Regions from separate parts of the Spiractinospora alimapuensis genome, predicted to be linked through region 1. Evidence: predicted binding sites of a transcription regulator. Region 1 holds the regulator's gene; the other holds the start of a gene.

Evidence for each region. Region 1 encodes HspR, which represses chaperone genes until heat shock. Its sites were predicted from a motif close to ANTTGAGTCNNNNNGACTCAANT; they were not measured.
Region 2: the regulator HspR is predicted to act here: its motif matches at 2,512-2,534, upstream of lon (endopeptidase La).

Annotation. Positions count from the first base shown of each region.
Region 1 covers NZ_CP072467.1:3,655,156-3,659,595, reverse strand. The annotation lists gene dnaK (molecular chaperone DnaK) at 1-697, shown strand, start outside; gene grpE (nucleotide exchange factor GrpE) at 717-1,484, shown strand; gene dnaJ (molecular chaperone DnaJ) at 1,579-2,733, shown strand; gene J4H86_RS16970 (heat shock protein transcriptional repressor HspR) at 2,737-3,153, shown strand; gene clpB (ATP-dependent chaperone ClpB) at 3,207-4,440, shown strand, end outside.
Region 2 covers NZ_CP072467.1:2,212,170-2,216,609, reverse strand. The annotation lists gene J4H86_RS10075 (bifunctional glycosyltransferase/CDP-glycerol:glycerophosphate glycerophosphotransferase) at 175-2,430, shown strand; gene lon (endopeptidase La) at 2,546-4,440, shown strand, end outside.

The DNA.
Region 1 (4,440 bases):
GCGCAACACCACGATCCCGACCAAGCGCTCGGAGATCTTCACGACGGCGGACGACAACCAGCCCTCGGTGCAGATCCAGGTCTACCAGGGTGAGCGCGAGATCGCGCAGTACAACAAGAAGCTGGGCGTCTTCGACCTGGCCGGCATCCCGCCGGCGCCGCGTGGCACGCCGCAGATCGAGGTCACCTTCGACATCGACGCCAACGGCATCGTCAGCGTCACCGCGAAGGACCTCGGCACCGGCAAGGAGCAGTCGGTGACCATCTCCGGCGGCTCGGCGATGTCCAAGGACGACATCAACCAGATGGTCAAGGACGCCGAGCAGTACGCGGAAGAGGACCGCAAGCGTCGCGAAGAGGCCGAGGTCCGCAATAACGCGGAGTCGCTCGTCTACCAGACCGAGAAGGTCATCAAGGACAACGAGGACAAGATCCCGGCCGAGACCAAGGAGGAGACGGAGGCCGCCCTGGGCGAGCTGAAGTCCGCTCTTGAGGGCAGCGACATCGAGGCCATCCGCACCTCCAGCGAGAAGGTCGCCCTGACCAGCCAGAAGATCGGATCCGCGATCTACGGCCAGGGCCAGGCCCCGTCCGAGGGAGCCGCCGCCGGCTCCGAGGAGGCTGGTGGCGCCGAGGAGGACGTCGTAGATGCCGAGGTCGTCGACGACGACACCGGCAAGCGCGACGGTAGCGCCTGATCAGGAGAGGAGCAGCCTGATGGCGCGACCGGAGCAGGACAACGACACGGACCAGGACGGTCCGGTCATCCGGGACAACCGCCGGATCGACCCCAAGACCTTCCAGGCCCGCAGCGCAGAGGCAGGAGAACCCACGGTGGAGGAGGCCGAGAAGCAGGAGTCCGAGGGCGTGACCCCGGAGTCCGAGCCGTCCGACGCCGAGGCCACGGCAGCGGCGACCGACCAGACGGACGGGGGCGTCGCCGAGGACGTCGAGGGCGTTCGGCAGCAGCTCGCGGAACGGACCGCCGACCTACAGCGGGTACAGGCGGAGTACGCCAACTACCGCAAGCGGGTCGACCGGGACCGGGCCGCGACCCGCGACCAGGCCCTGATCCAGGTGCTCGGGGAACTCCTTCCCGTCCTGGACGACATCGGTCGCGCTCGGGACCACGACGAGCTCACCGGCGGCTTCAGGTCCGTCGGTGAGTCCCTGGAGGCCCTCGTCACCAAGTTCGGCTTGGAGAAGTACGGAGAACAGGGCGACACGTTCGACCCGACCGTGCACGAGGCGCTCACCATGGTCCCCACGCCCGGGCTGAGCACGCCGACGGTGATCGAGGTATTCCAGCCCGGTTACCGCGTCGAGGAGCGGGTGGTGCGTCCGGCCCGCGTCGTCGTCGGCGGGCCCGCGGACGAACCAGAGGAGGCCGCCGAGTCGGCGGCCGCGCCGCCGGAGGACAATGAGTCCGCGACGGCCGAGGAGTCGGATGGCGCCGGGGACGCCACCGAAGCGAGTCGAGAGTAATGCGGAGTTCTCGTGCCCGGGGGCGACCCCGGGCACGAGAATCTCGGCCGGGTGGCAACGACGTAGCGGACGAGCGGGAGAAGGCTAGGCGCCGATGAGCACGAAGGACTACCTGGAGAAGGACTACTACAAGGTCCTCGGGGTCTCGAAGACGGCGACGCAGGACGAGATCAAGCAGTCCTACCGCAAGCTGGCGCGCAAGTACCACCCGGACGCGAACAAGGGCGACGAGTCGGCCGAGGACCGCTTCAAGGAGATCTCCGAGGCCTACAACGTCCTCTCCGACACCGACCGGCGCAAGGAGTACGACGACGCCCGGTCGATGTTCGGCGGGTCCTACCGTCCGGGGGGTGGCGGCGGGACCGGCGACTTCAACGTCGGGGACCTCTTCGGCCAGGCAGGACAGGCCGGTGGAGAACGCCTGAGCGACCTGTTCGGGGGCCTGTTCGGCAACCGTGGCCGCGGCGGTCCGACCACGACCCAGGCCCGACGCGGGGCCGACGTGGAGACCGAGACGACGCTGACCTTCCAGGAGGCCGCGTCGGGCATCACCCGTTCGTTCCGGTTGACCAGCGAGTCCGCCTGTGCCCACTGCAACGGGACCGGCGCCAAGACCGGGACGACACCGCGTGTGTGCCCCAACTGCGAGGGCACCGGGCACGCGAGCCGCAACCTCGGTGGTTTCTCCCTGTCCGAACCCTGCCCGGAGTGCAAGGGGCGCGGCCTCGTCGTCGACGACCCATGCCCCTTCTGCAGCGGCAGCGGCCGGGGGCAGAGCACCCGTACGATCCAGGCGCGCATCCCCGCGGGGGTGAGCGACGGGCAGCGCATCAGAATCAAGGGCAAAGGAGCGCCGGGAGAACGGGGGGGACCGGCCGGAGACCTCTACGTGGTGGTGCATGTGCAGCAGCACAAACTGTTCGGCAAGTCAGGCGAGAACCTCACCGTCACCATCCCGGTCTCCTTCCCGGAGGCCGCGCTCGGTGCCGACGTTCGGGTCCCCACCCTGAACGGCTTCCCGGTCACCGTGAAGATCCCACCGGGCACGCCCAACGGGCGGACGTTCCGGGTCCGCGGCAAGGGGGCGCCGCGACGGGACGGAACCATCAGCGACCTGCTGGTGACCGTGGAGGTGTCGGTCCCCAAGACCCTGAACCCCACGGCCCGTGAGGCCCTGGAGAAGTACCAGGCCGCCACATCCGACCAGGATCCACGCAGCGGTCTCGAGGCTCGCGCGAAGGGGGCCTAGAACATGAACGACAGACGGTTCGACGACGACACTCCGCTGTACGTCATCTCGGTGGCGGCGGAGATCTCCGGTCTGCACCCGCAGACGTTGCGCCAGTACGACCGTCTCGGTCTCGTCTCCCCCGGCCGTTCCTCCGGCCGGGGCCGGCGCTACTCCATGCGCGACATCCAGCTCCTGCGCGAAGTACAGCGCCTCTCGCAGGAGCACGGCATCAACCTCGCCGGCATCAAGCGGATCCTCGAGCTCGAGCGTGAGGTCGCGGAACTGCGGCAGCACGTGTTCCACATGCGCAACGAGCTGCAGGCGGCACGTAACGCCGTGGCGCGCCGCGGCGTGGGACAGACCCGACCGGGGGCCGAGATCCTGCCGGTCCGCCACGCGCGCGTCACGATCTTCGAGTCGGGCGAACCCCCCAGGTAGCCGACCGCCGCACACCGTCGTGTGAACCGGATCGACCCGAGGGGACGGGAAGTATGGACCTGAAGTACACCCGCAAGAGCCAAGAGGCCCTCTCCGGCGCGATGCGTCGCGCCACGACCGACGGCACGCCCAACGTGGAGCCCGTCCACCTGTTGGACGCGCTCGTGCAGCAGTCCGACGGCATCACCCGTCCCCTGCTGCAGGCGGTGGGAGCGAGCCCCAACACGGTGCAACAACGCACCGAGCAGGCGATCGACGCTCTGCCCAAGGTCAGCGGCGCCAGCGTCAACGCGCCGCAGAGCTCGCGGGAGCTCATCACCGTCATCAACACGGCCTCGCAGCGCGCCAAGCAGCTCGAGGACGAGTTCATCTCCACCGAGCACCTGCTCGTCGGACTCGCCTCCGACGGCGGGGAGGCCGCCCGAATCCTGCGCGAGGTCGGAGCCACCCCGGACGCCCTGCTGGAGGCGTTCGAGCAGGTGCGGGGCAACGCTCGGGTCACGTCGGAGAACCCGGAGGACACCTACCAGTCCCTGGAGAAGTTCGGCGTCGACCTGACCGAGATGGCGCGCGGCGGCAAACTCGACCCGGTCATCGGCCGCGACACCGAGATCCGGCGCGTCATCCAGGTCCTCTCCCGCCGCACCAAGAACAACCCGGTCCTCATCGGCGACCCCGGCGTGGGCAAGACCTCCGTGGTGGAGGGGCTCGCACAGCGCATCGTGGACGGCGACGTGCCCGAGTCCCTGCGCAACAAGCGGCTGGTGTCCCTGGACCTCTCGGCGATGGTCGCCGGCGCCAAGTACCGCGGCGAGTTCGAGGAGCGCCTGAAGTCGGTCCTGAACGAGATCAAGGAGTCGGAGGGGCAGGTCGTCACCTTCATCGACGAACTGCACACCATGGTCGGCGCGGGTGCTTCCGAGGGCGCCATGGACGCCGGCAACATGCTCAAGCCCATGCTCGCGCGGGGCGAACTCCGCATGGTCGGCGCCACCACGCTCGACGAGTACCGCGAACGCATCGAGAAGGACCCGGCGCTGGAACGGCGCTTCCAGCAGGTGCTCGTGGACGAGCCCTCCGCCGCGGACACCATCGCCATCCTGCGCGGGCTGAAGGGCCGGTACGAAGCGCACCACAAGGTGCAGATCGCCGACTCCGCGCTGGTGGCGGCGGCGACGCTCTCCGACCGGTACATCACCGCCCGCTTCCTCCCCGACAAGGCCATCGACCTCGTCGACGAGGCCGCGTCCCGCCTGCGCATGGAGATCGACTCCCGACCCGTGGAGA
Region 2 (4,440 bases), 1.4 Mb from region 1:
TCGCCGCGGAGGCGACTCGTACCCATCCGTCCGGTGTGTCAGGTCGGCAAACCCAGTAAATCCAGAATGGCCTTGTTAGTATCAATTGAGTTTCGATGTTCTGGTGTGTGTTTGTTTTGCACGCTTTTTGCTGTCGGTTTTCCGGGGCTTTCGCAAGGTGGGGGTTGGTGGGCCGTGCCGCGATTCACTGTTGTCGTTCCCGTGTACGGAGTGCGCAGTTACCTGCGTGCCTGCCTGGATTCGGTTCTCCAGCAGGAATTCACCGACCTCGAGGTGGTTATCGTCGACGACGCCTCTCCGGACGGCAGTGCGGAGGTGATCGAGGAGTACGCCCGGGCGGACGCCCGAGTCCGGACGATCTCGCGCTCCCGGAACGGGGGGCTGAGTCTGGCGCGCAACATCGCGCTGGACGCGGCCCGAGGCGACTACGTGTTGTTCCTGGACGGGGACGACACGTACGAGCCGGGGGCACTCGCCGCGATCAACCGACGCCTCGAACTGGGAGAGTTTCCGGATCTGCTGGTGTTCGACCATGTGCGGTCCTACTGGACGGGTCGGGTCGCCGCCAGCGTGTTCCAGGAGCTGCTCCGGTCCACCGACGAGTCGACGTTCTCCCTCGACGAACGGCCAGAAATGGTGGAGATTTTCCATATCGCTTGCAATAAGGCGTACAAGACGGAGTTTCTGCGTCGTATCGAGTTGCGTTTCGAGCCCGGAATTTATGAGGACGTTTACTTCTCCTATGCCGCGATGGTCGCCGCCAAGAAGATCATGTGTCTTCCGCGTCCCTGCCTCAACTATCGGCAGCGCCGTGAAGGGGCCATCACGGCGTCGGCGGGTAAGAAGCACTTCGACATCTTCGACCAATACCGGAAACTGTTCGCCTTCGTCGACCGCGCGGGGGTGTCCGAAGAGGTGCGCGGGAAACTCCACCGAAAGATGGTCGAGCACTTCACCTTCTGTCTGATCCGTTCCAACCGGATTCCCCGGGCCCATCGGCGTGAGTACCTCAGGGACGCGGCGGCGTGTATCGCGGAGCTGGCACCCGCCGACGGGGAGACGACGGAGCGGACGCCAGGACGCACCAATCGGGCCATCGAGCGGGGAAGCCACCTGAGCCTCACCGGGCTGCGCGTCGGCCGTGACAGCGTCCGACAGGCGCGTGCCGCGAGCCGGTGGGTCCGACGAGCCTCGAGTCGCGTCGCCCGCGGCGTGACTTACTCCGTCCAGCGTGCCCGCCCCCTGGACGACCAACTCGCGGTGTTCGCCTCCTACTGGTACCGGCCACCGTCCTGTAACCCCGCCGCGATCTACGACGCCATGCGCGAACTGGCCCCCGACATGCGCGGGGTCTGGGTGGTGCGCGACGGCGACGCGGACATGGTGCCGTCGGGCGTGGATTGGGTGACGGTCGGCTCGCGGGGCTACGCCGAAGTGATGGCTCGCGCGAAGTTCCTGGTCAATAACGTGAACTTCGCGAACCGTATCGTCAAGCGACCCGGTCAGGTACACATCCAGACCCACCACGGCACCCCGTTGAAGTACATGGGGCTGGACCAACAGGAGTTCCCGGCGGCGGCCGCGGGGACGAGCTTCCACAGTCTGCTCCGGCGCGTCGACCGTTGGGACTACAGCCTGGTGTCCAACGACCACTCCGCAGAGACCTGGGGGCGGGTCTACCCCGGCAGCTACCAGAACGTCGCCTCGGGCTACCCGCGCAACGACGTCTACTACACCAGCACCGCCGAGGACGTGGCGGAGATCCGTGCGCGGCTGGGCCTGCCGTCCGACCGCTTCGTCCTGTTGTACGCGCCGACGATGCGGGACTACCGAAGGGGCTACGTACCGCTGCTGGACCTGGAGCGGGTGGCCCGGGCGATCGGCCCGGACCATCTCCTGCTCGTTCGGACGCACTACTCCTACGGCCCGCAACAACTCATCACCGAACTGGAGGAGCGGGGTCTGGTCCGCGACGTGTCGAGCCACCCGCGCGTCGAGGAGCTGTGCCTGGCCGCCGACGGGCTGATCACTGACTACTCGTCGGTGATGTTCGACTACGCCAACCTCGACCGCCCGATCATCGGATACGTGCCCGACTGGGACGTCTACGCCGGATCGCGGGGTGTCTACGTCGACATCACGTCCGGCGCCCCCGGGGCAGAGCCCCGGAACCGTGGTGCGTACCGAGGACCGACTCATCGACGTCGTGCGGTCGGGGGCGTGGCGGGACCACCGCGCCGCGGAACTCCGCGCGGCGTTCCGGCAGCGCTTCTGTACCTACGACGACGGGTACGCCGCGCGGTGGTGCGTGGCCTGCTTCTGGGCGAGGAGCTCCCGCCGTCTATCCCCATTGACCAGCGCAGTCCGGCACCAAGCGTCATGCCGGTCGTGACGTTCGACGGGGTTCTTCGCGAAAGCGCCACGGCGTAGGCGCAGCGGCCACGTAATCCCGTCCGTGTGGGTGATCGCTGTGGGCGAACACGGATCGGGGAACAATCTTGGACTCTTGTTTATTGAGCTTAAGTGACTCAACTAGGAGGAGTTCATGACTGCTACCCAGGTGACCCTGCCGGTCCTTCCGCTTGACGACGATGTCGTCCTGCCCGGCATGGTGGTGCCGGTCGACATCTCCGACTCCGATGTCCGGGCCGCCATCGAGGCGGCTCAGGCCGGCGCCGAGACCGCGGACAAGCCGCGTGTGCTCATCGTGCCGAGAATCGACGGGTCCTACGCTCCGGTCGGCGCGGTGGCGCTGGTCGAACAGGTCGGCCGCACTCCCAAGGGCGAGCCCGCCGCGGTCCTTCGCGGAACCGCGCGCGCCCGCGTCGGTGCCGGAACGACCGGACCCGGTGCCGCGCTGTGGGTCAATGCGACGACCTACGAGGACGAGCCGGGCAGTGTTCCCGGAAAGCTGGCGGAACTGGCACGCGAGTTCAAGACGGTGTTCTCCACGTACCTGCAGAAGCGCGGGGCGTGGCAGATCCTGGACTCGGTCCAACAGCTCGACGACCCCGCGGCCCTGGCCGACCGGGCGGGCTACGCGCCGTTCCTCAGCACACAGCACAAGCTCGAACTGCTCGAGAGCCGGGACCTCGCGGACCGTCTCACCCACCTGATCGAGTGGACCCGCGAGTACGTCGCCGAGCTGGACGTCACCGAGAAGATCAACTCCGACGTTCAGGACGGCGTCGACAAGCAGCAACGTGAGTTCCTCCTGCGTAAGCAGATGGAGGCCATCCGCAAGGAGCTCAACGAGCTGGACGGCAAGCCGGGCTCCGAGGAGGACGACTACCGCGAGCGGGTCGAGGCCGCGAACCTGCCCGAACACGTCCACAAGGCCGCGCTGGACGAGGTGGACAAGCTGGAGCGGTCCGGGGACTCCTCTCCGGAGGCCGGGTGGATCCGCACCTGGCTGGACACCATCCTCGACATGCCGTGGAACGAGCGCACCGAGGACACCTACGAGATCACCGGAGCGCGGGAGATCCTGGACGCCGACCACGCCGGCCTGGATGATGTGAAGGAACGCATCGTCGAGTACCTGGCCGTGCGCAAGCGGCGTGAGGAGCGCGGGCTGGGCATCGTCGAAGGGCGTCGCAGCGGTGCCGTCCTCGCGCTCGTCGGTCCACCCGGCGTCGGCAAGACGTCCCTCGGCGAATCGGTCGCCCGAGCGATGGGCCGGAGCTTCACCCGCGTCGCGCTGGGAGGCGTCCGGGACGAGGCGGAGATCCGCGGCCACCGGCGGACGTACGTCGGTGCACTGCCCGGCCGGATCGTGCGCGCGATCCGTGAGGCCGGTTCGATGAACCCCGTCGTGCTCCTCGACGAGGTCGACAAGGTGGGCTCGGACTTCCGGGGCGACCCGACGGCGGCCCTGCTGGAGGTGCTCGACCCGGCGCAGAACCACACCTTCCGGGACCACTACCTGGAGGTCGACCTCGACCTGTCCGACGTCGTGTTCCTCGCCACCGCCAACGTGCTCGAGGCCATCCCCGAGCCGTTGCTGGACCGGATGGAAGTGGTGCGGCTCGACGGGTACACCGAGGACGAGAAGGTGACCATCGCCCGCGACCACCTGCTGCCACGGCAACTGGAACGCGCGGGGCTCGACGACGGTGAGGCACGGCTCTCCGACGAGGCACTCCGTGTCCTCGCTGGTGAGTACACCCGCGAGGCGGGCGTCCGCAACCTGGAGCGGTCCATCTCCCGGGTGCTGCGCAAGATCGCCGCGTCGGTCGCGGTGGGGGACACCGAGCTCCCCGTGGCGGTCGACACCGGGGACCTTCGCGGGTACCTTGGGCGGCCCAAGCACACACCTGAATCAGCGGATCGGACGTCCGTTCCGGGTGTCGCGACCGGGCTCGCGGTCACGGGTGCGGGCGGAGACGTCCTGTTCGTCGAGGCGTCGCTGGCCGACGCCGAGTCCGGTGCTGGCGGGTT